2 regions of the Tissierella sp. MB52-C2 genome follow, and region 1 is predicted to be linked to the other one. Evidence: a T-box and tRNA genes for the amino acid it is inferred to sense, from the RefSeq annotation. Region 1 holds a T-box; the other holds one or more tRNA genes.
What was found. The T-box of region 1 lies ahead of ileS (isoleucine--tRNA ligase). A T-box ahead of a tRNA ligase gene usually reads a tRNA of that ligase, here a tRNA-Ile.
Positions count from the first base shown of each region.

Region 2: it encodes a tRNA-Ile, which carries the amino acid that the T-box ahead of ileS (isoleucine--tRNA ligase) is inferred to sense. The anticodon was not compared.

Region 1 is NZ_CP133261.1:411,719-428,176, forward strand. It holds gene RBU61_RS01970 (molybdopterin cofactor-binding domain-containing protein) at 1-1,821, shown strand, start outside; T-box leader at 2,026-2,243, shown strand; gene ileS (isoleucine--tRNA ligase) at 2,501-5,605, shown strand; gene RBU61_RS01980 (hypothetical protein) at 5,992-6,654, shown strand; gene RBU61_RS01985 (hypothetical protein) at 6,939-7,706, shown strand; gene RBU61_RS01990 (GNAT family N-acetyltransferase) at 7,852-8,667, shown strand; gene RBU61_RS01995 (alpha/beta fold hydrolase) at 8,734-9,489, shown strand; gene RBU61_RS02000 (class I SAM-dependent methyltransferase) at 9,730-10,485, shown strand; gene RBU61_RS02005 (alpha/beta hydrolase) at 10,645-11,436, shown strand; gene RBU61_RS02010 (HAD family hydrolase) at 11,529-11,798, shown strand; gene lepB (signal peptidase I) at 11,863-12,468, shown strand; gene RBU61_RS02020 (GyrI-like domain-containing protein) at 12,842-13,318, opposite strand; gene RBU61_RS02025 (GNAT family N-acetyltransferase) at 13,655-14,131, shown strand; gene RBU61_RS02030 (2'-5' RNA ligase family protein) at 14,574-15,014, shown strand; gene RBU61_RS02035 (histidine phosphatase family protein) at 15,103-15,657, shown strand; partial or broken gene RBU61_RS02040 (GNAT family N-acetyltransferase) at 15,805-16,458, shown strand, end outside.
Region 2 is NZ_CP133261.1:2,346,359-2,362,816, reverse strand. It holds rRNA gene RBU61_RS11900 (23S ribosomal RNA) at 1-883, shown strand, start outside; rRNA gene rrf (5S ribosomal RNA) at 908-1,024, shown strand; tRNA gene RBU61_RS11890 (tRNA-Asn) at 1,028-1,102, shown strand; tRNA gene RBU61_RS11885 (tRNA-Leu) at 1,118-1,206, shown strand; tRNA gene RBU61_RS11880 (tRNA-Met) at 1,290-1,366, shown strand; tRNA gene RBU61_RS11875 (tRNA-Met) at 1,405-1,481, shown strand; tRNA gene RBU61_RS11870 (tRNA-Glu) at 1,496-1,570, shown strand; tRNA gene RBU61_RS11865 (tRNA-Val) at 1,600-1,675, shown strand; tRNA gene RBU61_RS11860 (tRNA-Asp) at 1,703-1,779, shown strand; tRNA gene RBU61_RS11855 (tRNA-Thr) at 1,899-1,974, shown strand; tRNA gene RBU61_RS11850 (tRNA-Tyr) at 1,991-2,075, shown strand; tRNA gene RBU61_RS11845 (tRNA-Gly) at 2,124-2,197, shown strand; tRNA gene RBU61_RS11840 (tRNA-Arg) at 2,218-2,294, shown strand; tRNA gene RBU61_RS11835 (tRNA-Gln) at 2,300-2,376, shown strand; tRNA gene RBU61_RS11830 (tRNA-Lys) at 2,394-2,469, shown strand; tRNA gene RBU61_RS11825 (tRNA-Ser) at 2,473-2,561, shown strand; tRNA gene RBU61_RS11820 (tRNA-Ser) at 2,592-2,682, shown strand; tRNA gene RBU61_RS11815 (tRNA-Ile) at 2,693-2,769, shown strand; tRNA gene RBU61_RS11810 (tRNA-Phe) at 2,809-2,884, shown strand; tRNA gene RBU61_RS11805 (tRNA-Ile) at 2,897-2,973, shown strand; tRNA gene RBU61_RS11800 (tRNA-Trp) at 3,007-3,081, shown strand; tRNA gene RBU61_RS11795 (tRNA-Val) at 3,124-3,199, shown strand; tRNA gene RBU61_RS11790 (tRNA-Ile) at 3,223-3,299, shown strand; tRNA gene RBU61_RS11785 (tRNA-Ile) at 3,325-3,401, shown strand; gene RBU61_RS11780 (ribonuclease H-like domain-containing protein) at 3,439-4,419, opposite strand; gene RBU61_RS11775 (hypothetical protein) at 4,528-5,976, shown strand; gene RBU61_RS11770 (hypothetical protein) at 6,017-7,018, opposite strand; gene RBU61_RS11765 (hypothetical protein) at 7,182-8,246, shown strand; gene RBU61_RS11760 (asparaginase) at 8,394-9,380, opposite strand; gene RBU61_RS11755 (lactate utilization protein) at 9,753-10,355, shown strand; gene RBU61_RS11750 (cysteine desulfurase family protein) at 10,375-11,529, shown strand; gene thiI (tRNA uracil 4-sulfurtransferase ThiI) at 11,534-12,700, shown strand; gene RBU61_RS11740 (LemA family protein) at 12,716-13,297, shown strand; gene RBU61_RS11735 (TPM domain-containing protein) at 13,310-14,065, shown strand; gene RBU61_RS11730 (XRE family transcriptional regulator) at 14,356-14,895, shown strand; gene potA (spermidine/putrescine ABC transporter ATP-binding protein) at 14,915-15,955, shown strand; gene RBU61_RS11720 (ABC transporter permease) at 15,952-16,458, shown strand, end outside.

The sequences.
Region 1 (16,458 bases):
GCAGTATATAATTTTAAAGTTGGTAATGTTGAAGAAACATTGAAAGAATGTGATGTGATTGTAAGTGAAGAATATTCTACACAAGCCACAGCACATGCTATGATGGAAACATATAGGTCCTATTCATATATGGATCAATATGGAACTCTTGTTGTAGTATCATCAACTCAAATTCCCTTCCATGCTAGAAGGCATATTGCTAAGTCTTTAGGAATTCCAGTAAATAAAGTAAGAGTTATTAAACCTAGAATCGGAGGAGGATTTGGGGGAAAGCAAAATACTCAGACAGAATTTTATCCTGCTTTGGTAACATATAAAACAGGTAAACCATCAAAAATAATCTATAATAGAAGAGAAACTTTTGAATCCACGTCTTCAAGGCATGCAATGAAAATAGGAGTTACTATAGGGTCTGATAAAGATGGCAATATTAAAGCCATAGATATGAATGTCCTATCAGACACTGGAGCCTATGGAGAACATGCCAGTACTGTACTAGGATCATCAGGATATAAAACCTTACCTTTATATAATAAAATAGTTGCATCAAGGTTCACTGGAAAGGCAGTATATACCAATCATACACCAGGAGGTGCCTTTAGAGGTTATGGTGTAACACAAGGTACATTTGCACTGGAATCAGCAGTAAACGAGTTGGCTTATAAATTGAATATGGATCCTGCTAAACTTAGAGAAAAGAATATGATAAAAAAAGGAGAAACCTCAGAGGTATTTAATATAACCACTATTGGAGCAGGCGAAGATCCTATTATTATGAATAGCTGTGAACTTGAATACTGTGTTAAAAGGGGAAAAGAGCTCATAGATTGGGATAATAAATTTCCTAGGAAGGAAATTTCTCCTACAATAATAAGAGGAGTAGGGATGTCTATTTCTATGCAAGGTTCTGGAATTCCTGGAATTGATACTGCTTCTGCTACTATAAAACTTGATGATGGAGGAAAATTTACTTTATTAACAGGTGCATCAGATATAGGTACTGGAAGCGATACTATTTTAAAACAAATAGCCGCAGAGGCATTGGGGATATCTGTTGATAATATATCAGTGTTTTCTGCAGATACTGAGCTTACTCCTTTTGATGTGGGTGCATATGCTTCTGGAACTACTTATTTTAGTGGTAATGCAGTAAAAAATGCAGCTTTAAAAATGAGAACTATGATAGAGGAAGAAGCTGCTAGAATTTTGGAAATAGAATCTTCAGAGGTTGAATTTAATGGAATTTATTTTAAGAATAAAGACGGGAGTAAGGAAATAACATTAAGTGACTTAAGTAATAGATTGATATACAAAGCTCCTCATATTCAATTAACTGCTACAGGTTCCTTCAATACTACAGATGTGGCACCTCCTTTCTTATCTGGGTTAGCTGAAGTAGAGGTTGATATTGAAACTGGAAAAGTAAATTTGATAAATTTTGTATCAGTTATAGACTGTGGAACTGTAATTAATCCCAAACTTGCTAGAATACAGGCAGAAGGAGGAATAGTACAAGGAATAGGCATGGCACTATTTGAAGAAGTAAAGGAAACAAAATCAGGAAAACTTATAACAAATAGTATGATGCAGTATAAGATACCATGTAGAATGGATATTAATAATATAATTGTAGATTTTGCAGATGGATATGAGTCCACAGGTCCATTTGGTGCAAAATCCATTGGAGAAGTCGTCACAAATTCAGCTTGCCCTGCCATTGCCGATGCTATATTTAATGCAGTTGGAATTAGAGTAAGGGATCTACCTATAACACCTGAAAAAGTAAAAATGGCATTAATGAAAAAACCGAAAATATCCTAGGGTTGATTTAACCTCCCCAAAAGTGACATTTTATACTAGACTATTAATGAGGATTGAGTTCTAATTAAATAGGACTCAATCCTTTAGGTTTATGCTTAATTTTATATTTGTTGTACCATTCTATATAATATATTAATTTATAAATTTATCATATTTTTTCTTGACAAATAATTGCAAATAAAGTATATTATTATACAAGTAAAAATATATGCATTGATAAGGACAGTATCAAAATAAATTTATTAAAGAGAGATAATTATTTGGTGAGAGATTATTATAAATTATTTTGTGAAAATCACCTTTGAGCATAATACCTGAAAAGAGTAAGGTATTACGTGAAGACGTTATACTTTTTAAGTGACAAGAAATATTCTAATTATTTCTTGTAATTTGGGTGGTACCACGGAAATTTCGTCCCTAAGTCTAAGACTTAGGGATTTTTTATGACCTAACCCGATTTGTGTTTTTTGCAAATCGATGGTAGGTCAAACGCAATGAAAACCCAATCTATACGAGCGTAGCGAGTAAATAGATTGGTGTTTGAAACTGCGTAACACAACCGAGGTTCAAAATCAATTTAAATAATAAGATAGTGGGTCAAACGCAACGAGAACCAAACGTGGCGAACAAATGAATTTGAGTTGCAAAACTGCAATTCTATAAAGAAAGGATGAAGAAAGTGAAAAGATTTAATGAGTTATCAAGTGAACCCGTTAAAGTACGTGAGCATAATATAAGCAAGTACTGGGAAGAAATAGATTTGCTTCATAGATCTGTAACTACAAGGGATGAAAATAAGCCATATGTATTCTTTGAAGGGCCTCCTACAGCCAATGGAAAGCCAGGAATACACCATGTAATGTCTAGAACTTTAAAGGATTTAACTTGTAGATATAAAACTATGCAAGGATACCAAGTAAAGAGAAAAGCAGGATGGGATACCCATGGACTTCCAGTAGAGATTGAAGTGGAAAAGAAATTAAACTTAAAGAATAAACATGATATTGAATCCTACGGATTAGAAGCATTTAATAAACAATGTAAAGATTCTGTTTTCCAGTATGAAAAGCTTTGGAGAGATATGACAGAAAGAATGGCATATCTAATAGACTTAGATAATCCTTATATAACTTTAGACAATAATTATATCGAATCAGTATGGTGGATATTAGATAAATTCTATAAAGAAGGATTAGTATATGAAGGACATAAAATATTACCATATTGCTCAAGATGTGGTACAGGGCTTGCGTCCCATGAGGTCGCACAAGGCTATGAAGAAATCAAGACAGAAACTGTAATAGCAAAGTTTAAGCTAAAGGATAAAGATGAATACTTCCTAGCTTGGACAACAACACCTTGGACGTTGCCTTCCAATGTTGCTTTAACAGTAAATCCAGAAGTAGATTATCTAAAGGTAAAACAAAATGATGAAGTTTATTATGTAGGTAAGGATTTAGCAAATAAGGTATTAGGTGAGGACTATGAAGTATTAGAAGAAATGAAGGGTAAAGACTTAGAATTAATAGAATATGAGCAATTAATTCCATTTATAAAAGTAGATGGAAAAGCATTCTTTGTAACTTGTGCTGATTATGTAACGACTGAAGACGGAACAGGAATAGTTCACTCTGCTCCAGCCTTTGGTGAAGATGACTATAATACTGGAATGAAATATGGATTATCAGTTATTCAACCGGTATCTGAAGATGGAAAATTCACTGAAACACCATGGGAAGGCAAATTCGTAATGGATGCTGATCCAGATATTATAGGGTGGTTAAGAGAAAATGGAAAGCTATATAAGAAGGAAAGAGTAGCACATAATTATCCGCATTGTTGGAGATGTAAGACTCCACTTCTATATTATGCAAAACCTTCTTGGTATATAGAAATAACTAAATTAAAAGATAAATTAATAGAAAATAATAATGGTGTAAACTGGTATCCAGATTTTGTTGGAGAAAAAAGATTTGGAAACTGGTTGGAAAACTTAAATGACTGGGCGATTTCAAGAAGTAGATATTGGGGTACACCTCTACCTATTTGGAGATGTGGAGATTGTGGTCATACTGCTTCTGTAGGTTCAAGAGCTGAACTTGTAGAAAAAGCTATTGAAGATATAGATACAAGTATAGAACTTCACAGACCATATGTAGATGATATTCATTTAAAATGTGAAAAATGTAATGGAAAGATGACTAGGGAAAAAGATGTAGTAGATGTTTGGTTTGACAGTGGTGCTATGCCATTTGCGCAACATCACTATCCATTTGAGCATAAAGATGATTTTGATTCATTATTCCCAGCAGACTTTATTTGTGAAGGTATAGATCAAACTAGAGGATGGTTCTATTCACTACTTGCCATATCAACTTTTGTAACAGGAAAATCACCATATAAAAATGTGTTGGTTAATGACTTAGTATTAGACAAAGAAGGAAAGAAAATGTCTAAATCTAGGGGAAATACTGTAGATCCATTTGATTTATTTGATAGATATGGGGCAGATGTTCTAAGATGGTATGTAATCTATGTATCTCCACCATGGACACCAACGAAATTTGATGAAGATGGACTTAGAGAAGTAGAAAGTAAATTCTTTAGATCCATAAGAAATGTATATAATTTCTTCTCATTATATGCAAATACAGATGGTATAAATCCAAGAGAATTTTTCATCGAATACAAAGATAGACCAGAAATCGACAGATGGATACTTTCAAAATATAATAGTTTATTAAAAGAAGTAAAGGCAAATATGGATATTTTTGAACTAACAAAAGTAGTAAGAGATATTCAAGAATTTATAATAGAGGATCTATCTAATTGGTATATCAGAAGAAATAGAAGAAGATTCTGGTCAACTGAATTAGATGACGATAAAAAAGCTGTATATAATACAACTTATGAAATACTTGTAGGTTTATGTAAAATGGTAGCTCCATTTGTACCATTTATTTCCGAGGAAATATATCAAAACTTGACAGAAGATGAATCAGTACATTTAGCATATTATCCAGAAGTAAATGAAGAATTAATAAATAGAGAAGTAGAAGAAAAGATGGATTTAGTAAGGGACTTAGTAGGGCTTGGCCGTGCATCTCGTGAATCAGTAAAGATAAAAGTACGTCAACCACTTAAAGAAGTAGTTATAGATGGAAAATATGAAGAACAAATCAAAGACTTAGTTCCATTAATCATGGAGGAGTTAAATGTTAAAGAAGTAGTATTTGAAAAGGATTTATCTCAATTTATGAACTACTCCCTAAAACCAAATTTTAAGGTAGCAGGTTCAATACTTGGAAAGAAAATTAAATCCTTTGGAAAAGCTTTAGGAGAACTAAATGCCCATGAAACAGTAGAAAAACTAGAATCAGGTGAGAAACTAGTATTAAATTTAGATGGAGAAGATACAGAAATTGAAAAGGATTATGTATTAGTTACTATATCATCTAAAGAAGGTTTTGATGTGGCTATGGAAAACAATCTATTTGTAATTCTAGACACAACTCTTACTCCTGATTTAGTAAATGAAGGGTATGCAAGGGAATTTGTATCTAAGATACAGCAAATGAGAAAGAGTAATGGCTATGAAGTTCTAGATAATATAAATATATTCTATGATGGATCTGACGAGATCCAAACAGCAGTAGATGAATATACAGAGTTCATTAAATCTGAAACTTTAGCTAAATCTATAGAAAAAGTGACAGAAGAAGATTTAGAAAAACAGGATTTAAATGGACAAATGACAGGAATAAGGTTAGAAAAGACAGAATAGAAATAAAAGTAAGGTAGATAGCGAGAGTTATCTACCTTCTTTTTCTATAAATACAAGTAACCTATAGAAAAAGAAGGAATTTCAAAAAATCTGTAGAATTCATAATTGTAAGAATTTTATTATCAGAAGTAGCACTAGTAGAAGTAAGAAACCATGTCGAAGAATATAAAGACATTACAAGTCTGATTGATATAATAATTACCTGAAAGGTTATGTTTTAATAAGTTGTATCTCTATGTAATTATAATTAAGGTAAAAATAGAAATTGAAAACAAAACTACCACCCAGTTACAGACGGTAGTTCGATTTCTAATGTATAAAGTGTTTACATGATTATGTTTTATTGATATGCTAGTGTTATAGAAGGGGAAAGGGGGGAATAGTTAATGAAATCAAAATTTAAGTACGGTTTAATTGTTATTGTTGTAGCTAGTCTTGCATTAATCGGGTTTAAGAGAATGAATATCTCAGCCTATGATAGCAAAGAAATCAACAATGATGTAATTGAACAAGTAAATAAGGAATATGCAGAAGCGGAAGACGTAACCACAATGGAAGAAGAAACCCCAGTCCAGGTTGAAGTTCACGCGGATAAAATAGGCGAATGGGCTTCGGAAATGAAAAAGATGTTATCTGAACCATTAGACGACCCAAAGTTAAGAGAAACGAACAACGACGAAGCTTTTGAGAAATACTTAAAGGCAGGAATAGTAGTTGACAGTTTTCCATCGAGGGCGGTAGAACAAGGTTCGGCCATTAGAGAAGATTTCTCAAACATACTTTCACTATCTACTCTCATGGGACTTTTACAATTTTCACGAACGACACACTTAGACCCAAATGGTGGGGCGATAGAAGCTACGGAACTATATAGTGAATGGAGACCGGCTAGCGACGACTTGGAAAAAGTATATGAGAAAATAACCCAGATTATAAACGATATTGACGTCAAATACAACAAAGAAGGCGAGGGCGAAGTCTTTGGAGTAACTTATTCACTAGATGGGGATAAAGTGGATGAATTAGAAAAGTTTATTAGGGGCGAATAAGGGATAACGAGAATGGATGGAAGAACCTTCAAGGATATACGGAAGTAAGTTAAACGACGACTATAATAAAATATTTAATTTTTAGGCGGAATTACGTTATGAGAACGTAGTCCCGCCTTTTTATTGGAACATTTCAGTTGCAGTTTAAAATATTATTATGAAAAGAAGGAATCTAGAGACTTATGTAGAATTAGTATATAAGACAAAAAGGGATTGAGACTATAGGTATATGAGGTTAGTAGCTTAGTATTTTGACTATCTAGGATGTTTTGGAGTGTGATACTATGAGAAATAGAAGTAAAATAATGCCTATAATTGTAATAATACTAATAGTAGTAATTACATTAGTATTATCCAAATACAACCAAAAGCAAAAGAGATATGAAGAGTATGTCGATGAAAAACTTAATCAGCACTTTTATATAGTTTGTGATTATATAATAAATTCCAATGCAATCATTGAAAATGCTATTGAAAATCAGTATATCTTTGAGAATGATTTAGAATATCTAAATCACCAATTTTACGTATATTTACAAAGTTTAGATGAAATTAATGAAATATCAATGAAATTTAAAGAATTTGATTTTTTTAGTGTGAAAAAAGAATATGATTTTAACAGGGAGTATTCTTACTTCTATTATAATATTGGAGATTTGTTTGGTAAGCAACAATATGATGATTATTCCACGAAAAAACATGAGTTAAGTGAAAAGGATTTAGATGTGTTTAAACAATCCTATGAATATACTTTCAAAGTTGTTAATATTATAAAGAATCATATAGACTATTACAATATGTTTGATATAGTAATTACAGAAACTGAAGGAGAAGAAAGAAGCCACCTAATGCAAGTATATAAAAAAGAATATCTTATTCCTTGGCCTGATAATAAAGGAGGTAGTGAAGTAACCATGACAGCTATTGAAGATGGAACTGTAACCAAAATACCAGCTAGATATGATTATCCTAAAAAACCTTTTATAAGTATAAATACTGAAGAATGGATAAGTATTTATAAATCTATTTATTTACTTAGTATTAATAAATAGATTTGATTAGGAAATGTTACAAACACTAAGATATATAGGAATGGTTGTTATAGTCCGATGAGTTCATTACTGATAAAATAAGATATTGAATATTAGTAAAAAAATAAAAATAGAGATTATTTATATAATTAAGGGGTGGATATAGTTGTTTAAAGTAGATAAACTTAGCTCAGAAGCTATTGATAATTTAACATATGATGATAGTCCAAATTTTTCAGGAATTGTTGCTGGAGAATGTAAAGGTGATATGTGGGTTGATGACTTAGATAATCCTAATATTGCATTGGTGTATTCATTTGCAGTAGGTAGTTTTTCAATATTAGGAGAACCTAGTAATATTCAGATATATAGCAAATTTAAAGATTTTATTTTGGATAGTATGTTTGACCAGTTAAAGAGTAAAGGTATTAATTATTTTGAGTTTTCCGTTGAATCGGAGAAAGCAAAACCATATATATTAGATATATTTAATAATAGAGATATTCAGAGTGAAGATGAATATGTATTTCGAAAGAATGATAAATATAATGGAAATATTATGGTCCCAGATGGATATGAGATATTTAAAGTTGATTATGAATGCTTAAAGAAGTTAGAAAGTGGTCTATTTGAAAATAAGGATTTTTTAGTTGAAAGATTATTAGAATCCTGGGGTAATTATGACAATTTCTTAAATAAAAGCATAGGGTATGTGGCAGTAAATCAAAATAGAGTAGTTTCTGTTATTATTGGAACAGCTAGGTTTAAAAATATAATTCCAATTGATATTGAAACTGAAAATAGTCACAGGAAAAAAGGATTAGCTCTTGCTTTGACGCGTTACTTCATAAATGAATGTGTAGATATTGGAGTTATGGCACAATGGGATTGTATGGATTCTAACATAGCTTCAAGGAAAACAGCTGAAAGAGTTGGATTTCAGTTCTTGAAAAAAAATAAGGTTTATTGGTTTGACTTTTAGATGAAGTATGATAGACTATTTAAATTCACTTAAAGGTAGAAGGTTGATTTTTGAGGAGGAACGATAATGGAACGAGTCATATTTAAGAATTCAAGGAACTTAAACTTAGTTGGGCACCTATACCCATCTACTTTTGAATCAATAATTATAATGTGTCATGGATTTATGTCGAACAAGCATTCAAAGGGACGATTTGAAAGGCTTGCTACAGCATTTAGCAAATCAGGCTACAGTGCTTTACTTTTTGACTTTAGTGGATGTGGAGAAAGTGATGATGATATTTTAACTGTTGAAAAAGAAGTAGATGATTTGAAGTCTGCAATTCAATTTGTAAAGTCAAAAGGATATAAAAAAATTGCACTTTATGGTCATAGTCTTGGAACTCTTATTTGTTTAAAAAATTATACTCCTGAGATAATAACAATGGTTTTATCAGGTGCTGCAACTGATTCTATGAAGTATAACTGGTATGAATTCTTTACAAAAGAACAAATGGAAGAACTGGAGGAAAAGGGATATTTGACACAGTATACGCCACAAGAACTAAGAAAAAAGACTATAATTGATGAAAGAATTCTAAAAGATTTTGAGTTGATTGATCAGAGGGAGCTATTAAAGGATGTTAATTGTCCAGTTCTAATAATTCATGGGAATAATGATGAAGAAGAAAAATTACTCTACGAAAGATCCAAAGCAGCAATGGCATTGCTTTCAAATGACTCAAAATTAGAAGTTATTGATGGAGCAGATCATAGTTTCCTTGAGCATTTTCATATAGTAATAAAATTAGCTACGGAATGGTTTACAAAACATCTTGGTTAATATTGCGAGGTATAAGGTTTCGTAGGTTAAGGCATTCTATAACAATGTTTGTGCAAGAGTGCACTAGGGCATAATCTTAGGCAATGTGTACCACATCCCTTCATCGGGAATAAAGCTCCGGTAAGGGGTACTTTTTTGGTGTCCAGTTAAGGGATGGCGAAAATACAAGAGACTTTATAAGACATTGTACGCTATTTTTAGTCAAATATTCAGTAATCTATATTAGGGGGATAAGTTATTATGAAAAATAAGATTGCATGGGAGTATCGTGCTTATGAGTTCTGGAATCTGCGTGATGGGAATCCTAAAGATAAAGCGATTCAGATAAAAAAAGATCCTTTGAGATGCCTAAAAAAACATCAAAAGTATTTTCATAATATCAAAGATTTAAAAATTGCTAATCTCTGTGGATCAAATGGTCGAAAAGCTGTTCCATTAGCAATTATGGGTGCACAGGTTACAGTGTTTGACATATCCGAAGAAAATATGAGATATGCTCTCGAATTAGCAGAAAGTGCAGAGACGTCAATTGATTATATCCTAGGGGACATTTATGATATTGATATTCAAAAATATAAAGATTATTTTGATATTTTATATCTAGAAGGTGGCATTTTGCATTACTTTATCGACATTAATGAATTTGCCAGAATATTGTATCAAATATCTAAGAACAATGCAAAGCTTGTATTAAGTGACTTTCATCCCTATAGAAAGATAATCCCAATAGGGCAGGGAGGAGCGAGTTCATTACATACAGATGGAAACTATTTTGACTGTGATATCCATGATGGTGAAGTAGCATATGCAGTCCAATTTGATAAAGATGAACAGAAGGATTTTCCAACTTGTCATCTTAGATACTATACGTTAAGTGAGATAATTAACGCTGTAATTTGTGCCGGTTTTGTACTGAAAGAATTCTTTGAACACCCGAGTTGGAATGATAGTAAAATACCAGGAGAATTTACTATATATGCAGAAAAATTAGAATAGGAAAATGATTAAAAAGAAGGGTAATGGTAATTACTACTTCACAAATTTAAGAAATCCATAGTGTAATAATATATTTGCGTAAAGGTATAGATGGGAGTAATTTTAGGATGGTGGGTATCACATTTTCTGTGGAAATAAATTTATTGAAGGAATGATATAATGAAAAATGTAGAAGAAGTTAGATATAAAAATGAACGAAGCAAAATTAAGGAATATGAGCTGTTTAGTAAGTATTATATAAATGGATCGCCAACAGTATTATTTGAGGCTGGAATGGGTGATAGCAGTGAAGTATGGACCCATATTCAAAATAAGATATCATTACTTACTACAACTTTTTCTTATGATAGAGCAGGAATAGGTAGAAGTGATACTTCAGTAATTCCTCGTACATGTCTAGATATTATAGAGGATCTGTCTGAGCTTTTGCAAAGAGTATCAGTTAAGCCCCCTTTTATTTTAGTCGGGCATTCTTTCGGAGGAATGGTGTCAAGATTGTTTGCAAGTATTTATCCAAATTTAATAGTGGGGATAATATTAGTGGACGCTGCTCCCGAATATAAAGAATTAGCTTTTGAAAAAGTTTTACCTAATCACTTAAAAGCTTCAAACAGAGAATATTACAGTAATCCAATGATTAATTCTGAAAAAATTGATAAAATCGAAAGCTATAAGCAAGTAGATAAACATAAGTGTGTGTTTGAATTTCCATTAACAGTAATAACTCGAGGGTTACCTGATAATTATAAAAAAGATTGGCCTAACCAAGAAATTCTAGATGTAGAGCAAAAGCTTCAATTTGAATTTAAGAAATTATCTAGTGATAGTAAAATTATTGTAGCAAAGAAAAGTAGACACTATATACAAAATGATGAACCAGAATTAATTGTGGATGTAATAACAGAAATAGTTAATAAATACAGAGTCGGGCAAGTGTCAAACATCATCTAACAAAGTGCTTGAGCAAGGGTACTCATAGGGAAGGAGTGATAGAGGTAGGGAAAACTATAATTTCTTACTTAGAGTGAAGCATAATCAAGCTGATATTCCTTTGGGAGAAGTTCGAACAAGCTGAGTCTGAAGATGGAAAAAAACATTTCTTTGATGTATGGCAAAAGACCACGGCTTTAAGAAGAATTAATCATCCAAAATATGCTATAATGTTAGGAGATAATCTTCAAAGTGACATTGAGCCAGCACAAAAATTAGGTTTGGCTGGAATATGGTTAAATAAGAGTCTTACTTTAAGTGATACTGGCATTAAGTCTGATAATGAAATATCTAAATTGAAAGAATTGCTAGATTTATTGTAGTTCAAATCTTATTTTAAATTAAGTCATGTGTTGTTAAATAACATTTTAAGGAGTTGAAATAATTATGAAAAAAATAAATGGAAAGACCATTATAAGAGAGGTATTGGAATGGAGTTTATATTTAACTGTATCATTTGTGATTGTATTATTTCTTAATACTGAGGTATATGCGTTAACTGAAGTGAAACAATGGTCTATGGAGAATACTTTGTTTGAAGGAGAAAGGCTATATATAGATAAGATTTCTTATCATTTTTCAGAGCCTCAATTTGGAGATATTGTTGTATTTCTTCAAGGTGAAATAAATGAAGGCTTTAATGATAGAATTATAACTGCATTAGAAGATATAAAAATGAAGTTTCAAGGAGAACCTCGTAGGAATAGGTTTATTAAAAGAGTAATTGGAGTTCCAGGAGACAAAATTGATATTCAAGATGAAAAAGTATATGTAAATGATAAACTACTAGAAGAGACATACGTTAAAGGTAATACAATTAATAGTACCGTAGAATATCCCGTTATTGTACCTGAAGGGCAACTATTTGTAATGGGAGATAATAGAGAACATAGTAATGATAGTAGGGCATTTGGTCTTGTGGATTATAAGAGTATTGAGGGTAAAGCAATATTTAGATTTTGGCCAATTAATAAACTAGGAGATATAAAATAGGTAGAGACTATTTCTATAAGCTAAAAGGATAGCCATAGGATATGGTGTAAGAATTTATATATATAAAATTGGGATTAATATATGATGATATATATTATAAGGCTTTTACTTAATTTTTGATGAAACAAGGTAAATAGATAATACTATTTGTCTTGTTTTTTATTTAGGATATGTTTTAGAATAGTATTGAAAATATTATATTTTTAAATGGAAGTCAAAAATGACTTCCATTTGTTTATATCTTGTGGATTATACTAAGTTATTAAGGTAAAGAGAGTGTCTATGATGTAAGTATTTTTTATCTATAAATAATTCATAGCTTGAACCAGATAAAACAAATCTGAGGTTTTCTACAAGTGACTATTACAAGATTTTAATTATCTTTTAACTTAATTGGAATAAAGGCTTCCATTTGAGCCCAGCCTTGAGCTTCAATAATTTCGGGAGGAGTAATAATATGTCCCATGGAATAATGATTTGGTCTTATGTCTAGTTCAAAGACCTCCGATTCTTCAATATATTTTAAAGCTTCATTATAGAGTTTTGTCCTAATATCGTCATCGCCATCTTTGTATGCGTATGTCAGGTAAAAACCTCCGTCAAAATCAATTACTTCATTTCCACCACTATCTATATCTTCGCTAAGTGCAAATATCCATATAAGTCCCTGATTTTCTTCATCAAAGTATAAGAAATCTCGTGGCAAAAAACTATCCCTATCAGATGGTTTGATGATAGAAAAATAGTCATTGAATTTCCCTAAAACACCTGATGGAGAAAAATCAAAATTCTTATCCACACCTGAAGAAGCTGCTTTAAATGCTGGCAATGATATAATTCTAAACTTCATACTATAACCCCCTATTTTGATGGTAATTAAAAGTTCAAATTCTTGTTTTAGCCATCATATCATATTTTCAGAATATTGTCACCAGTTTTATATAAGTGTTATTTAGACTATATTTTATATAAATGAGAGATATTATTTGCTTTATTTTTTATTGAAAAGGATTTAAAGATAAAAGAAGGAGTTTAGAAAAAATTGTAGAATATTATATTGTTAGAAACCTTGTATGAAAATTAGAAAATGGACTGAATTTCACTATTATGTATTAAGGAAAAGGTGATATTATGATGACATGGAGGTAGGTACTATATGGAAAATATAATATAAGGAGAGATATTTATGGATGATTATACCCTTATGGAGCTATCAGAAGAACAAGCTAAAGAGATTTGTAATTGGAGATATGAAGGAGAATATTCAATATATAATTTTTCAGACTGGGAAACTGTAGTAAAGAATAAATGGGGACTGTCAATAGAGAAGAAAAGGAAATCAGAATTTGTTGCTATAGTTTTAAATAATGAATTGATTTCTTATGGCAGGGTAAGTTTAAAGTTTGATAAGGCATATATAGGAATTGGACTAAGACCATGTTTTTGTGGAAAAGGTCATGGAAAAAATATTATGAAATTATTAATTGAAGAATGTAAGAGAAGGTTTCCTGACAATGGGATAGTACTTGAAGTAAGAAGCTTCAATAAAAGAGCAATTAATTGTTATAGGAATGTTGGCTTTGAAATTAAAGATAAATATATGAAAAAGACTTTTGATGATTCGGAAGATGAATTTTATTATATGGAGTATATAGGGCAATAAATATTATGAGAAAGAAATTGTGGAAGATGAATCTAAGAAGTACCCTCTAATCTTATTTTACATGGTTCGGGGGGAGCGGAGATAGGGAATTCATATATAGATAAGAAGAATATTCCAGATATAATTGTATCACAACAATGCTCACATGGTGCTTTGGAAATCAAAGAGAATTAGAGGTTAAGTAATTATGTTATGATTTGTGATATTGTGTTTGTATAGAAGATATAGATGTACTAGGATTAAGATACAATTTTAAGGGGTAATATATCATATTTCAACTGAAGGATTTTTATATTAAATTCAGCTGAAGAAGAGCTCTTAAAATTTGATTTTATAATCGTGATTGCTTTAAAAACATAGAATTATTAGCTAGGATAGCTATTACAATTTTAATAATTTTAATATAGTACTTAAGGGATATGATGATAATACGGAAAAATCATTGGCAAATCTACAAATGGAACTTTATAAAAAAGGCTATGATGGAGAGCATACGAAAGATTTGCCACAGCATATAACACTAGGGACTTTTAGAGTTTCACAAGAAATGGAGATAAGAGAGCTTTTAAAAAAAGTAGCTGCTAAAACAGAAGCATTTACAATAACGTTTAATCATGTTGGAATTTTTGGAGGTTCAAAAGTTCTCTTCATCGCACCTGACTTGAATCGAAAATTGCTTGAATTGAAGGAAAACTTTAGTGATAGCCATAATTGGACTCCACATACGACGATGTTAATTGATAAGCCTAATATTATTTATCAAGCGTTACCAATTGTAGCTGACAAGTTTGAAGCATTTGAAGGGTATATCAATTATATTTATCTATATGAATTTTGGCCAACTCGTTTTATATGTTCTGAAAAATTAATTTACCAGGATTAATTGGATAGAAAAATTATTAAATATACAAGGAGAATGTGAGTTACTTATATTTTATTCTTAAGGTTATATGAAAAGAGGGAGAATAGAGATGTACACAAATATTTATCTAGTTAGGCATGCAGAGGTTGATTATATTCCAGATGAATATAGTAGACCATTGTCAGAAAAGGGAAGTAAAGATGTTTTAAGGTTAACAGAATTATTTAAAGAATATTACATATCTAGAGTAATATCGAGTCCTTATTTAAGGGCAATAAATACTATAAGAGGTATAGCAGAAAATAGGGGAGTAACTATAGAGATAGTAGATGACTTTAGAGAAAGAAAAATTGCAAATAGGCCAGTTGAAGATTTCATTTTTTTTACAAAACAGCAATGGAATGATTTCGATTATTATTTAGAAGATGGAGAAAATTTAAATGAAGTACAAGCTAGAGGAATTAATGCCTTAAAGAATATTATAGAAAAATATAGCGGTGAGAATATTGTAATTGGAACACATGGGACAATATTAGCTGCTATCTTAAATTTTTTTGATAAAAAATATAATTATGATTTTTGGAAATCAATGAAGATGCCAGATGTATTTAAGTTACAGTTTAAAGATGGAAATATGGAAAATATTATAAATATAAAGATTTAATATGTGAGAAATGAAAATTGAGAAATTATTGGGAGAGGAATGATAATATTTTCTTGATATCGTAATGATAAGCAATAATGATTAGAAAACAATATTGAAGTCAATCTGTTGCGAATCATATTATAAGGAGGTTTTACCTTGATAGAGTTGCTAAATGAAGAAATATATAATCTCCGTTCCCTATGTGAAGGAAAAAAGAGTGTTGTTCTCTGGGCAGTTGTCGAAGGAAATATGGGAAAAGCCTGGGTTGATAGCAAGGATGATCCTACAATAGGAAATGTTTTGGTTGCTGACTTTTGTTACCTATTAGGAAGCATTAAAGACGAAAAAGACGAAAAAGATGAAATCAAGGTAAAGGAGTTACTTGATAAATGTAAAGGTAGAATCATTGTTGCAGATAGTTTTTTGTGGATTTCTACTATTGAGAAATATTATTCTTATAGTCTTAAAAAGTTTAAAAGATATGCTATAAAAAGGGAACATGATGTATTTCAAGAAAAACTTCTCAATGATTATATTTAGGCTGTTGAGGATGAATTTAAAATAGATAGGATTGATGAAGATTTTTATTATAAGGTGTTAGAAGATAGTTTCATGGCAGATTGCTGTTCAAACTTTTCGTCTTTAGAGGGATTTATGAAACATGGAATAGGATATGTAATCGCATATAAAGGAGAGATTATTTCAGCCGCATCTTCCTATAGTTATTGTGAAGGATATATTGATATTACTATTGGAACTAAGAAAGAATATAGACAGAAGGGACTAGCTTTGGCTTGTGCTTCTAAACTGATTTTAGAA
Region 2 (16,458 bases), 1.9 Mb from region 1:
AATTGTAGTATACGTGAAGATGCGTATTACCCGCGACAGGACGGAAAGACCCCGTGGAGCTTTACTGCAGGCTGACATTGGATTTCGGCATTGCATGTACAGGATAGGTGGGAGACTTTGAAGCCAGGGCGCCAGCTTTGGTGGAGTCAACCTTGGGATACCACTCTTGTAATGCTGAAATTCTAACCTGATACCATGAAACTGGTATAGGGACACTGTCAGTTGGGCAGTTTGACTGGGGCGGTCGCCTCCTAAAGAGTAACGGAGGCGCTCAAAGGTTCCCTCAGCACGGTCGGAAATCGTGCGAAGAGTGTAAAGGCAAAAGGGAGCTTAACTGCGACACCAACAAGTGGAGCAGAAACGAAAGTTGGACTTAGTGATCCGGTGGTTCCGAGTGGAAGGGCCATCGCTCAACGGATAAAAGCTACCCCGGGGATAACAGGCTTATCTCCCCAAGAGTCCACATCGACGGGGAGGTTTGGCACCTCGATGTCGGCTCGTCTCATCCTGGGGCTGGAGTAGGTCCCAAGGGTTGGGCTGTTCGCCCATTAAAGAGGCACGCGAGCTGGGTTCAGAACGTCGTGAGACAGTTCGGTCCCTATCCGTCGTGGGCGTAGGAAATTTGAGAGGAGCTGTCCTTAGTACGAGAGGACCGGGATGGACAGACCGCTGGTGTATCAGTTGTCATGCCAATGGCACGGCTGAGTAGCTATGTCTGGAAGGGATAAGTGCTGAAGGCATCTAAGCACGAAGCCCCCCTCAAGATAAGATTTCCCACTTTAAAAGTTAAGACTCCAAGAAGACCACTTGGTAGATAGGTCTCAGGTGTAAGAGTAGTAATACTTTAAGCTAAGAGATACTAATAAGTCGAGGACTTGACCTAAAATATTGCAATTGATAGTTTTCGTCTGGTGACGATAGCAAGATGGACACACCTGTACCCATACCGAACACAGAAGTTAAGCATCTTAACGCCGATGGTACTTGGTTGGAAACGACCTGGGAGAGTAGGAAGTTGCCAGGCTGATCTTGGGTAGCTCAATGGCGGAGCAACCGGCTGTTAACCGGTAGGTTGTGGGTTCGAGTCCCACCCCAAGAGCCATTAGAAACATAAAACGCCGGAGTGGCGGAACAGGCAGACGCACAGGACTTAAAATCCTGCGATCCTCACCGATCGTACCGGTTCGATTCCGGTCTCCGGCACCATTACATAATGACTTGATCCAATGAATGTAGAAAATTATAGGTAAGTCATAGGTATGGAGAAAAACAGAACTATAAAATAATGCCGCGGGATGGAGCAGTTTGGCAGCTCGTCGGGCTCATAACCCGGAGGTCGTCGGTTCAAATCCGGCTCCCGCAACCATAATTCTTAAGGTACAACCATATGATAATCAATAGTTTGGCGGCGTAGCTCAGTTGGCTAGAGCATGCGGTTCATACCCGCAGTGTCAGCGGTTCAAATCCGTTCGCCGCTACCAAAGAAATTAAATAAGGCCCCATGGTCAAGCGGTTAAGACATCGCCCTTTCACGGCGGTAACCCGGGTTCGAATCCCGGTGGGGTCACCATTATAACCTAATTAGGTCAAAAATAATATGGGCGCATAGCTCAGTTGGGAGAGCACCTGCCTTACAAGCAGGGGGTCACAGGTTCGAGCCCTGTTGTGCCCACCATATAATGACTTAATTTAGAAAAATAATGGCCTGGTAGTTCAGTTGGTTAGAATGCCAGCCTGTCACGCTGGAGGTCGAGGGTTCGAGTCCCTTCCAGGTCGCCATTATGACCTAACACAATAAGCGTAGCGAATTGATGTAGGTCAAACGCAACGAGCACCAAATCTATACGAGTGTAACGAGTAAATAGATTTGAGTTGCGAGACTGCGAAATGATATGTTTGCTGGCGTAGCTCAATCGGCAGAGCAACTGACTTGTAATCAGTAGGTTGGGGGTTCAATTCCTCTCGCCAGCTCCATTATGAATTAACTTAGGGAGGAGTACCCAAGTGGCTAAAGGGGACGGACTGTAAATCCGTTAGCTAAGCTTTCACTGGTTCGAATCCAGTCTCCTCCACCATTATAACCTAATTCTATGGAAGTGTAGGTTACGATTAAAAATAAATATGCGGGTGTAGCTCAGTGGTAGAGCCCCAGCCTTCCAAGCTGGTTGCGAGGGTTCGATTCCCTTCACCCGCTCCATGATTTACTAAATAAATCTTGCGCCTATAGCTCAGTAGGATAGAGCAACGGACTTCTAATCCGTGTGCCGGGGGTTCGAATCCTCCTAGGCGCGCCAGATGATGGGGTGTAGCCAAGTCGGTAAGGCACTAGACTTTGACTCTAGCATTCCACAGGTTCGAGTCCTGTCACCCCAGCCATTAAAATTAATAATCATGATCCATTAGCTCAGTCGGTAGAGCACCTGACTTTTAATCAGGGTGTCCCGCGTTCGAGTCGCGGATGGATCACCAGATGGAGAGGTACCGAAGCGGTCATAACGGGGCGGTCTTGAAAACCGTTAGGGTGCAAGCCCACGTGGGTTCGAATCCCACCCTCTCCGCCAAATTAAATTATGTTCCATAAGAATGAATATGGAGAAGTACTCAAGTGGCTGAAGAGGCTCCCCTGCTAAGGGAGTAGGTCCTTCACGGGGCGCGAGGGTTCAAATCCCTCCTTCTCCGCCAAGTATGGTAGGGGCCTTTAGCTCAGTCGGTTAGAGCGCCCGGCTCATAACCGGTAGGTCCGGGGTTCGAGTCCCTGAAGGCCCACCATTTATTACATAAAAATTCTTAGAAACTAAATTATTACGTGCCCGGATAGCTCAGTCGGTAGAGCAGTAGACTGAAAATCTACGTGTCGCTGGTTCGATTCCGGCTCCGGGCACCATGTTTGTTTTTGGGGCCTTTAGCTCAGTCGGTTAGAGCGCCCGGCTCATAACCGGTAGGTCCGGGGTTCGAGTCCCTGAAGGCCCACCAATGATTTATCTACCATTGGAATTATAAAAACTTAGGGGTGTAGTTCAGTGGCAGAACGTCGGTCTCCAAAACCGAATGTCGTGGGTTCAAATCCTGCCACCCCTGCCACATTACCAAAAAAAATCAAGTAAAATTATATTAAAATAATATGGGCGCATAGCTCAGTTGGGAGAGCACCTGCCTTACAAGCAGGGGGTCACAGGTTCGAGCCCTGTTGTGCCCACCATTTTTATGACCTAAGAAGTGTTTGGACCTGTAGCTCAGGTGGTTAGAGCGCACGCCTGATAAGCGTGAGGTCGGTGGTTCGAGTCCACCTAGGTCCACCATAGTTTATAATAATTTATATACTATGGGCCTTTAGCTCAGTCGGTTAGAGCGCCCGGCTCATAACCGGTAGGTCCGGGGTTCGAGTCCCTGAAGGCCCACCATGAAAAAACAGACCATGAGGTCTGTTTTTTATTGTGTTTATAATATATTTTTAAATATTTCCTTAATGAGATTTTTTATATTATCAATACAATACTCTTTTTCTATTGTCAATATAATTATATGAGGTGGAAGTTTATACTCTGTTAAATCTCTAAGATTTTGCAGATCATATATATAATTAGTATCTATATAAATACATTTTTGTTCTTTGGAGATAAATCCTTCCTTAAATTCTATGGAAAGATTAAACTTATTAAATCCCTCAGTTATAATACTATAACCTTCTCCATAATATTTTATATTATTTTTTAATTTAGTATCTAAGATTCCACTTATATTTAAAATATCTCCAGATTTGTTTATACTTTCAATTGTAAGCTTTGTACTCTTACCTATTAAATCAATATACAGACTCTTCTTTTCATCTAATATATCCAATATGACAATTATATCTAGCATATGAACTAGATCATCATAGTTATGCTTTAATATATCTTCCTTTAATAAGACATCTTTCGATTTTATATAATCATAGTAGAATTTAATACAATCTCCACCAGTATATTTATCTTCTCTAATAAAGCCTAGACTACGTTCAATGGTTTTTAGCTTAAGATTAGGTAGGTTTAAATAATACCTATTTTTCTTAATGATTTGATAAAGGTCAAAGGATTTTTCTTTATCAAATACATAGTTAATATTATATTTTCTTAGCCTATGTTCTATAAAAGGGATGTCAAAGGAATCACCATTGAAGGTGATTATTTTATCAAAAATAGATAGATCATCTATGAATTTATTTAAAACATCTAGTTCCTTATTTAGGCTGTTAGCAAAGTACTGGATTAACATCCAGCTTTTAATATCTTCATTAAAGTATAGAAGACCAATTAAATAGATAACACTATTATTTCTATTTAATCCCGTGGTTTCAATATCCATAAAACATACTTTGTGATTTCTAGAGTATTTCTCCATATTTAAAGTATGATCAATTATATTAGTTATAGTTTCCATAAAAAATTCACCCTAAGTCCTTGATATGTTATAATATTATTATACATTTTAATAGGTATAAAATCAAAATTTATATATATTGGCAAAGGACTGAAAGGAGAAGGTAATATGACAGAACTTGAAAAAAGCATATCTCTTATGGAAGATAATGAACTAAAAGAAAAAATTATATACTTAAATACAAAACAATTAAATTTAATTAAAAGGTCTAGTTACTTAAATGTTTTTAATGGAATTATAATGCTAAAGAGAATATTAAAAGATGATTTAGATGAAAGTGAATTAGAATTTAATATTGAAATAAATTCATTGGAAAGCTATGTAAATAGGCTTATAAATTTAGTTGAAGATTCCATATATTATAATGATGAAGAAAAGAAAAAAAATAGATTGGAAGAAGTTATAAATATTAGACAGGAATTATATGAGTTGTCTTCCATCATAGATGGGTATAGTATAGAACTCTCTTATGTTAGGGAACTAGTGGATTACTATGGAACTAAAATTATAACTAAAAAAGATTATGAAAATATGCCTTATGAAAATGTAGCTGTAGAAGAAGTAATAAATGGAGTTAATAACTTATTAAATAATCAGAAGCAAAATTACTTTAAATATATTAATATTATTTCCAATGTGATTTCAGTTTTACCAATGAGGCTAACAAAAGATAAGTATTTTAATATACTTCAAAACACTATGATGAGAAACTTCAAACTATCTAAAAAGATAGAAGCAGAAAATCAAATAAATGAATATAAGAAACAATTTGATAGCTCTTTAAGAAATGGCTATGGTACTAAATTTGATTATTACTTTAGGGAAGTTCAAAAATTAAGGCATATAGATTTATCTAATAAAGACTTAGAAGAAATTGACAAAATCGCGGAACAAATAGTTTCTTTAAATAAGCAAACTGATAAAATCTTTAACTTCATTTTGAAATTAGGACTTATTAGTAATCTAATTATAGTTATAAATTTAATTACAAATATGGAAATTGAAAAAGAAATAGAAGATATATATGTGGATTGGATGAAAAGTATTATAAATGAAAGTAAGAAAGATATTGGAACTGTAGAAAAAAGTATCGGAAAGGAAATTAAGAAAATAGAAAAGGAAATCCTAGGAGACTTGGAAGAATTTAATATCTTAAATACAGAGGCAATAGGCAGAGAATCATTTGATTATGACGGACTAAACAGAGATTTATTATATACTAAAAAAGTATTAACCTACTATAATGATTTCAAACTAACAGATCATAAAGTATTATTTTCAGAAGATGAGGAAATAGTAGCAGAGGATTATTTAGAACAAATAGTTGATTCCTTAGTTCAATATATGAATAGGTCTTTAGGAAAAATGACAAACGTAGAAAGAAAAATAAGAATGAGAAAGTTATTATCTCTTATAGAACTTCCATTTGCAGGAATTGAAGAATTTAATGACTATATTAGATATTCTTTAGATATACGTGTAGTTCCTAAAGAGGAGATTAATTTTACAGTAGATTATATACTATATTTCATCGATAATTTATTAGATGATAAATAGGATAAAAATATAAAGGTGTCAGTACTGACACCTTTATATTTTATTCTGTTATATCTTCATCATAGAATTCTTCTTCCTCTAAATCTTTATAGCTAGTGCGGCGATGAGGAGGGCAAGGCGGATCGGTCTCATCACCTATACTATTGCTATCAATTTGTTTAGGGAATAGAGTCGGGAATGTTGAACAGATTGGTGATGTTTCTGGTGATAATTCTACAAATCCTGTTGAAAGAACGCATAATTGAACAGGAACTATTATTTTCTTTTCACAAGTTATACAAATCGCAATGATTAAATCTATTCTTACTTCACCAGTTTGTGGGCAGATATGAATATCTCTAGTAATGCTATTTGTAGCTAATCTTGTTTCACATGATACGTTACAGAACTCAGCAAATCTTGGGAAGAATGCTGAATTAAATACTGAAGGTATACATAATTCAAAGAAGTTGGTTAGTATTATAGGTGCATTAGCTGGAGCAATAGGAACATTAGCAGTTAACGTAACTGTACTTCTTCTTCCATTAGCACTTAGAACCAATACATCAATTTCAATTAAAACATTTCCTCTTAGGAAAATTCTTTGTGTGCCGAATACTGGTGTACCTTTTCCTCTTTCATCACATTCAGTAGTATCAGCAAATATTATCTTTTCACTTCTTAGTCCATCTGGACCTACTACCTCTACAAAGTTTCCTTTCTCATCTCTAACAAATTCCCCACCTGAAAGGACTGTCTCAGGATCTACAACTAAATTACGAGGATCATTTATGTTTCCAGGGTTAAAAAACTTCCTACATCTAATATCAATAACTCTTATTATTCTTGAACCCACAGGTAAATTTGGTGTAAATCTAACGTTGTTAACAGTAGTTAAAGCTTGTAGATTTACAAGGGTCGCATCATAAACTTTTTGTACATATATAGGTTCAGTAACTACTCTTCTTAAAGTACCATCCCATTCACAGCCTGTATTTCCAACACAGCATCTATCACTAATACTTTTTTCGGTAAGGTCTTCTGGTAATATTTTAGGATTCATTCTATTTCCTCCTTTTTAATAATATAATTTTACTACTCAATCATAATATATTCTATCTATTAATATTGTGTTACAAATAAAAACTGTAATATAACGTATATAGACATAATATTTATTAGTAGATAGAGAATTATAGAATATAAAATAAAAGGGTGGTGTTTTGATGGCTTTTTTTACTGATAAATGGACTATTGCAGAAATGGCTTCAAATAATATGATTCTAGTTAGAAAATCTAAGAACAATATTTTATTGGAAGAGGTAGTAAGCGAAACAAGCTTTGATAGTAGGGAGATTATCGCTAAAGATATATTAGAAGAATATGACATGGGAATAGATGGATCAAATAATATTTATATCCTATATCAAAATACAGAAGGACATCTTATTTTAAATATATTAAAAAACAAAAAGAAAGAAGAAGTAAAACTTACTGCTGAACCAATAAGTGAGGTATTTGATCTAAACATTATAGTAGAAGGAAAGATAATCCACATATTTTATGTAATTGAAATACAAGATAAAGAAAACAAATATAGAATAAATCATCATTATTATGATGGTACTAAGTGGAGTACATATGGAGTAGATGAAATAAGTAGAGAGAAAGTTTTAAATCCCATTAGAATAATAAAAATAGAAGAGGATGTTTTAATATCATATTATAGTAATGATAAGGAAATAAACTTAAGAAGATTTGGAATTAAAAACTTAGAATGGGGGGATAAGTTTAATATAGTGAGTACAGAGACTGATAAGATTTTCTTAGATATGATAAAAGATAATGATACCATCCATTTGACTTACTGTGAATTTATAGATGGGAATTTAGTTATAAGATATAATAAAATACTATATGATAAAGAGCATAGACAATATATAAAACATAGATCGGAATATATATCCAATGAAGGAAGTCCTTCCTATCCGAATCTTATATTCTATGAAGATAAACTTTGGATTACATGGGTAGAATTAAACAAAGTAGTAAGTAGATATAGTGAAGATCGAGGGGAAAGTTGGGATAGTATATATGAGTGGAATGAATCTAGGGAAATAGATTTTGTTAGATACAAATATATAAATATAAATCCTAGAGATGATATTATACTTAAATATTCCTTTGGTAGTGTATATCCTGAAGTGAGATTTATCGGATTTGGTCCTTTAGAAAAGGTATTAGAAGTTCCAATAAAAAAAAAGATAAACAATATTTTTCCGAGGATTTAAAAGATACTATAGAGAGATTAGAAGATAGAGTTAAAGAATTAGAAGAAAGTATAGTAAAAATTGAAGATTTCTTAGTCAATAGAACTAGGGGTAGATATGAAAGTATAAGAAAAAGGCCATAGGCCTTTTTCTTGATAATTATAAAAATCAGTTTTGTTCAATAATTTCTTTGATTTCAGACATAATGCTAGTTAATCCTAGGGCTAACATAAGCTTAATTCTTACTTTCTGTCCAGGTAAATTACCTCCAAAGATGACACCTAATTCACGTAGGTGTTTTCCACCACCTTCGTAACCATAGGAGTCAAAAACTCTACCTGTAGGACATCTTGAAACTAGAACTACAGGAATGTTTTGACTAATGGCTCTTTTTATACCAGGAATCATAGCTGGGGGTAAGTTTCCTCTACCTAAGGCTTCTATAACTAAACCACTATATTTATTATCTATGTAAAAGTCTAATATATCAGATTCCATACCTGGTACAGACTTAATAAGACCTACTTTCTCTTTTATAATATTGGTATCAATAAATTGATGAGATATAATATCTCTATAGAATATAACTTCATCATTATCTACAATTCCTAAAGGTCCAAATTCCGGAGACTTAAATGTATCTAAAGATAAAGTATTAGTCTTTGTTACTTCACTAGCAGCATTTACCTCATTATTCATAACAACTAAAACACCTTTATTTTTAGCTCGGCTTGAAATAGCGGTGCATAGGGCAGCAGAAAGATTGCTAGAACCATCATATCCAAGTTCAGAACTATTTCTCATGGCTCCTACTACAACTATAGGCTTGTGAGTTTTAATTATTAAATCTAAAAGATATGCAGTTTCTTCTAAGGTATCTGTTCCATGAGTTACAATAACACTAGTAATATCTTCTCTTTTTATTACTTCCTTCACCAAATTAGCTATTTCCATCATCATAGAAGGAGTAATATGTGGACTAGGAATATTGGCATAATTTATTACTTCAATATCAGAAAAGTTTTCTATATTAGTGACCATACCAATAATTTCTTCTGATGTTAATGCTGGAATTGCTGCATGAATACGAGGATCGATTTTCATAGAAATAGTACCGCCAGTAAAGATAATGGCAACTTTATTTTTATTAGACATATTAATACCTCCAATTAATTATATTGACAATTATAAATATAATATAACATATTTATAGCATTTAAAAAACATAAAAAAAAAGACTCCACTAGGAGTCTTCACCCATTTTGGATGTAAATAAACCGTTCAAAAGGGGTATTGGGAATAGAGATCTTATTTGAGGTTACCAGGGGGATAACCACAATTTAATTATAACAAAGCTCGACAAATTATGCAAGAGTTTTTATGAAAAAACTTTTTATTCGACAAAGTGTTCACATAATGAAAGATAGATGGCTAAAACTGAGATTTCGATTATTTTCCTTTAATATAATATACAAATCTTGTATAATAAATATAGTGGATAGTAGGAATAATAGGAGGTTAGTAAATATGAATAACAAATTTATTGAATTAGAAAAGGTATTAACAAAAAATGGCTTTATAGTGAAAACCTTTGAGGATAAAATAAAAGTGAAAGAAGAATTATTATTAGATATTAAAAAAGAAGATACGGTAGGTGTAGGGGGTTCTATAACTATACAAGATATGGGAGTATATGAAGCATTAAGAGAAAGAGGAAATGAAGTATATTGGCATTGGAGAAAAGATGTTGAAAACCCTATTCAGAAAGCTATGACATCAGATACCTACATTACAAGTACTAATGCTTTAACATTAGATGGTAAACTTATAAATATGGATGGAAACGGAAATAGAGTTGCATCTATGTTTTTTGGACATAAGGATGTTTATATTGTTGTTGGGAAGAATAAAATATGTAATGATTACAATGAAGCAATAGATAGAATTAGAAATATAGCAGCTCCGCTAAATGCAAAAAGATTAAACTTAAGTACTCCTTGTACTCATACAGGAAAATGTAGTGATTGTGTATCACCAGATAGAATTTGTAAAGTGGAGACAATAATTCATAAGAAGCCAAATACTACAAATGTTCATATTTACTTAGTAGATGAAGAATTAGGATACTAATAGAAGAGGTGTATTATATTTGATTTACTTAGACAATTGTGCTACAACAAAGCCAAGAAAAGAAGTAGTAGATATTATGCAAAAAAGTATGATTGAAGACTTTGGAAATCCATCATCACTTCATAGACTTGGCATGAAATCTGAACAAAAGATAAAAATAGCAAGGGAGCATATAGCCAATGCTCTGAATGTAAACATTAATGAAATATATTTTACTTCTGGTGGAACAGAAAGTAATAATATAGCGATTCAAAGTATAATAAGCAAATTTGGAAAAAGAGGAAAGCATATAATAACTACAAAAATAGAACATCCTTCTGTATTAAATATAATGAAGAATTATGAACAGCAGGGATTTGATATTACCTATTTAAATGTAGATAACCAGGGGTATATATCATTAAAGGAATTAGAGAATAGCATCAGAAATGATACTATTCTAGTATCTATTATGCACGTGAACAATGAAATTGGCTCTATTCAACCTATATTTAAAATAAAAGATATTATAAAGAAAGTAAATCCAAACACACTATTTCATGTAGATGGAATTCAAGGGTTTGGTAAAGTAGAATTAGCCTTGAAAAAATGGGAAATAGATTGTTATTCCTTTAGTGGCCACAAAGTATATGGTCCAAAAGGAATAGGTGGATTATTTATAGATAAAAAACTTATACTTAACCCTTTAATTTTCGGTGGAAATCAAGAAAAGGGTTTAAGATCAGGAACTGAAAACTTAACAGGGATTATTGGATTTGGCGAAGCTGTAAAAATAATGAGTGAAAATCATAAAATTGAGATTGAGAATATAAGAGAATTAAAAGAATATTTTGCTCAAAAAATAGAGGAAGAAATACCTTATATAAGATTTAATACATCTTTAGATGAGAATTCTTCCCCATACATCATAAATATATCTTTTAATCATGTAAGAGGAGAAGTACTTCTTCATTATTTAGAGGATAAGGAAATTTATGTTTCTACTACATCAGCTTGCTCATCTAAGGGTACTGAAAAGAGCCATGTTTTAAAAAGTATAGGGCTTAAAAATGAAGAAATAGAAGGAAGCATAAGATTCTGTTTTTCTTATGAGATTACGAAGGAAGATTTAGATTATACAGTAAAGGTGTTAAAAGAATCTGTAGCAGATATTAGGCAAATAACTATGAGGTGATTAAGTGGAAAAGGTACTATCAGTAAGTCTAGGAGAAATTGCTTTAAAAGGACTAAATAGAAAATATTTTGAAGATCAATTGATTAAAAATATGCGAAGGGTAATAAAAGATATTGGTTTTGAGAAAATATATAAAGAACAGGGAAAAATATATATAGAAGCAGAAGAACATAACTTTCCTCAAATGATAAATAGATTAAAAAAAGTATTTGGTCTTGTATATATAAGTCCATGTATTAGAATAGAAAAAAACGAGGAAAAAATAAAAGATGCCTCCATAGTAGCAATTAGGGAAAAGATTGACAAGGAAAAAATTAATACTTTTAAGGTAGATACCAATAGAGCAGATAAAAACTTTCCAATTAAATCCCCAGAGTTATCTAGGCAAATAGGAGGTTTGATTCTTCAAAACTTTAATGAACTGAAAGTAGATGTACATAATCCAGATACATTTTTATATATAGATATAAAGCAAAACGCATATATATATACAGATAAAATTAAGGGTTATGGTGGTCTTCCTTTAGGTACCAATGGAAAAGGACTATTACTTTTATCAGGTGGGATAGATAGTCCTGTGGCAGGTTTTTTAATGGCTAAAAGAGGATTAGAAATATCTGCAGTTCATTATCACTCCTATCCTTTTACTAGTGAAAGGGCAGAAGAAAAAGTAAAGGATTTAGCTAGAATACTGTCTAGATATGTAGGTAGAATAAAGATGTATAGTATAAATCTTTTAGAAATCCAAAAAGAAATCAATAGCAAGTGTAAAGAAAATGAAATGACTATACTTTCAAGAAGATTTATGATGAAAATAGCAGGTCGTATTGCAGAAAGAGAAGGAATAAATGCACTTATTACAGGTGAAAGTTTAGGTCAGGTAGCCAGCCAGACAATAGAAGGTATCAGTGTAACAAATAAATCAGTAGATATTCCAGTTCTTAGACCACTAATAGGACTTGATAAGGTGGATATAATAGATATAGCAAGAGATATAGAAACTTTTGAGACTTCTATTTTACCTTTTGAAGATTGTTGTACAGTATTTTTACCTAAACATCCTGTTACAAAACCTAAAATAGAAGATATATTGAAATCAGAAGAAGCTTTAGATGTAGAAACATTGGTGGATAAGGCAATAGAAAATATGGAGTTGATTATAATAGAATAGTTAGAGGTGAAAGATATGAAGGGAAAATCCTTATCAATTGTTATTGGAGTTATTATATTAATTGTTATTGGAGTTATTATATTATTGGCCATTCCATTTATAGGCTCATACAATAGTCTTTCTACATTAGATGAAAATGTAGATGCAGCATGGGCACAGGTGGAAAATCAATTAAAACGTAGGGCGGATTTAATACCTAATTTATTGGAAACAGTAAAGGGGTATGCCAGTCATGAAAAAGAAGTAATAGATAGTATTGCAGCAGCGAGATCTATGTATACAAATGCTAGAACTCCACAGGAATATGCTGTAGCAGATGAAGGATTAACAAATGCAGTAAAAAGTTTAAATATAATAGTGGAAAATTATCCAGATCTAAAAGCAAATCAAAACTTTCAAGACTTTCAGGTAGAATTATCAGGTACAGAAAATAGAATATCTACAGAAAGAATGAGATATAATGATTTAGTAAGAACCTATAATACAAAGATTAGAAGATTTCCTACCAATGTGATGGCAAAAATATTGGGATTCGATAAAAGACAATACTTTGAGATAAATGAACAGGACACAGAAGTACCAAAAGTAAATTTTTAGGTGGTGCTTTAAATGACCAAGAATAAGTTTTCTTTTGTTATTCTTTGCATCATAATACTTTTATCAACATCTGCATATTGTGTTGACTATAAGTTTCCAGAACCTAATTATGATTTCTATGTCTATGATGAAGCTAATATAATTGATAGAGATGTAGAGGACTATATCATAGATATTAATAAAGAGATATATAGTGAAACTGGTGCTCAAATAGTAGTGGCTGCAATAAATTCTCTAGATAATATGGATATAAATTTTTATGCTACAGCTCTCTTTGAAAAATGGAAAATAGGTAGTAAATATGATAATGGAATGTTATTACTAATAGTACCTGAAGAAAGAGAACTATGGATCGAAGTAGGATATGGATTAGAAGGGCAATTTCCAGATAGTAAGGTAAAGAGAATAATAGGTAATTATATACAACCATATTTTGCAGAAGGTGAATATTCTAAGGGAGTATTGGCAGGGTTTAATCAAATATTAAATGGTATAGAAGATGAATATAATATAAGTTTAGATAAAACAAATGAGATAGATGATCCAGATCAAATAGATAGATATGTTCCATCTTTTATGAGAATTTTAATAATTATAGGAATAATTATATTTCTATTTATAGATTTTAAATTCTTTGGAGGGTTTATAACATATACTTTTCTTCGTGGTGGTGGAGGAAGAGGCGGTGGATATGGTGGCTCCTCAGGCAGAAAATCCTCTGGCGGTGGTGGACGTTCAGGAGGGGGAGGAGCAGGAGGAAAATGGTAAAATAAATATAAGGATATAAAGAAGGAATTGGATAAAATGGGCCAATTCCTTTTATTTTTGCTTGAAAAACAAATTAACAGTTAAAGTACATTTGAATTTTAATATATTAAACCTGTAATATAATGGATATGATATGAATAAGTAATCTACATGGTTAAAGTTATAAAAAAAATTTAAAAAAAGTATTGACTTTTATACTAATATTTTACTATAATGGGATAGTTGCTAAAAAAGTTTAGTAATTATAAACTAATTATTTAATATATAACTAGTTTTTTAGGAGGTGCATTATGAAGATTGGTGAAAAGATTAGGAGACTAAGAATTCAGAATTCCCTTACTCAAGAAGAGTTAGCAGATCGGTCTGAGTTGACTAAAGGATTTATATCTCAATTAGAAAGGGACTTAACATCTCCTTCAATAACAACATTAGTAGATATACTAGAAGGTCTAGGAACAAATCTGCAGGAATTTTTCAATGAAAATGTAGAAGAAAAAATAGTATTCTCAAAGGATGATGCCTTTGAAACAGAAAATGAAGAATTAAAATATACTTTAAATTGGGTAATTCCAAATGCACAGAAGAATAAAATGGAGCCTATATTGATAGAATTACAACCTGGCGGAAGATCTAAGGAGGATTCTCCCCATGAAGGAGAAGAATTTGGATATGTAATAAGTGGAAGTATTTCTTTATATATAGGAAGTAAAAAATACAGAGTAAGAAAAGGAGAAAGCTTTTATTATAAGGCTAATTCCAATCATTATATAGCGAACGAAGGCAAAACAAAAGCCTCAGTTATTTGGGTGAGTACACCACCGAATTTTTAAAGATAATGGGGGGACGAAAATGCATACTATAGAATTAAAAAACATTTCGAAAGAATACAATGGAGTCAAAGTTTTAAATAATATAAATTTATATATACAAGAAAATGAATTTTTAACTCTATTAGGACCAAGTGGATGTGGAAAGACAACAACTCTTAGAATAATAGGTGGATTTGAAGAGCCGACAGAAGGAAACGTATTATTTGAGGAAAAGGATATAACAAGTATTCCGCCTTATAAAAGGCAAATCAATACTGTATTTCAAAAATATGCTCTTTTTCCACATTTAGACGTATATGACAATATAGCCTTTGGACTGAAGATAAAAAAATTATCCAAAGGTGAAATAGATACTAAGGTTAAAGAGATGCTAAGACTTGTGAATCTGCAAGGCTTTGAAAATAGAAGTATTGAGTCCCTAAGTGGTGGGCAGCAGCAAAGAATAGCAATAGCTAGAGCATTGGTCAATGAACCAAAGGTGCTTTTATTAGACGAACCACTGGGAGCATTGGATTTAAAACTTAGAAAAGATATGCAAATCGAGTTAAAAAATATGCAAAAAAGAGTAGGAATAACTTTTATCTATGTAACCCATGACCAAGAAGAAGCATTGACTATGTCAGACACCATAGTTGTAATGGATAAAGGTAGAATTCAACAAATAGGAAGTCCTGTAGATATATATAATGAACCTAAAAATGCCTTTGTTGCAGAATTTATAGGAGAAAGTAATATAATAAATGGAATCATGCACGAAGATTATTTAGTTGAGTTTTCAGGAAAAAATTTCAAATGTGTAGATAAAGATTTTAGCAAGAATGAAGATATAGAAGTAGTTATTCGACCAGAGGATATTGAAATAGTATCAATAGAAGATGGACAATTAAACGGAATAGTTAAATCTGTTACATTTAAGGGAGTTCATTATGAGATGATAGTAGAATCTAAAGAATTTGAATGGATGATACATTCAACTATAATGAAGCCAGTAGGAACTGAAATAGGAATGGTAGTTTCACCTGAAAATATCCATATAATGAAGAAGGTGAGAGAAGAATGAAGATGAAAAAAGCAGCCTATCCTTATATTCTTTGGATGGCAATATTTATCGTAATTCCACTTTTCCTTATATTGTATTTTGCCTTTACTACAGGAGACAGTCAAAACTTTGCTACATTCCAATTTAGCATAGATAATTTCAAAAGATTTTTTACCCCAATGTATTTAAGAGTTTTAGGAAGGTCTGTAAATTTAGCATTTGTTTCAACTATTATCTGCCTAATACTAGGTTATCCTATGGCCTATATTATTTCAAAAGCAAAGACAAGAAAAAGAAATATGATGGTTTTAATGTTGGTTATACCTATGTGGATGAACTTTTTATTGAGAACCTATGCTTGGCTTACTCTTCTAGGTAGAAATGGGTTTATAAACTTTGTAATTACTAAAATAGGATTTAAACCATTAGAATTAATGTATAATGACAAGGCAGTTTTACTTGGGATGGTATATAACTTCTTACCTTTTATGGTTTTACCTATTTATACTGTATTGATTAAAATA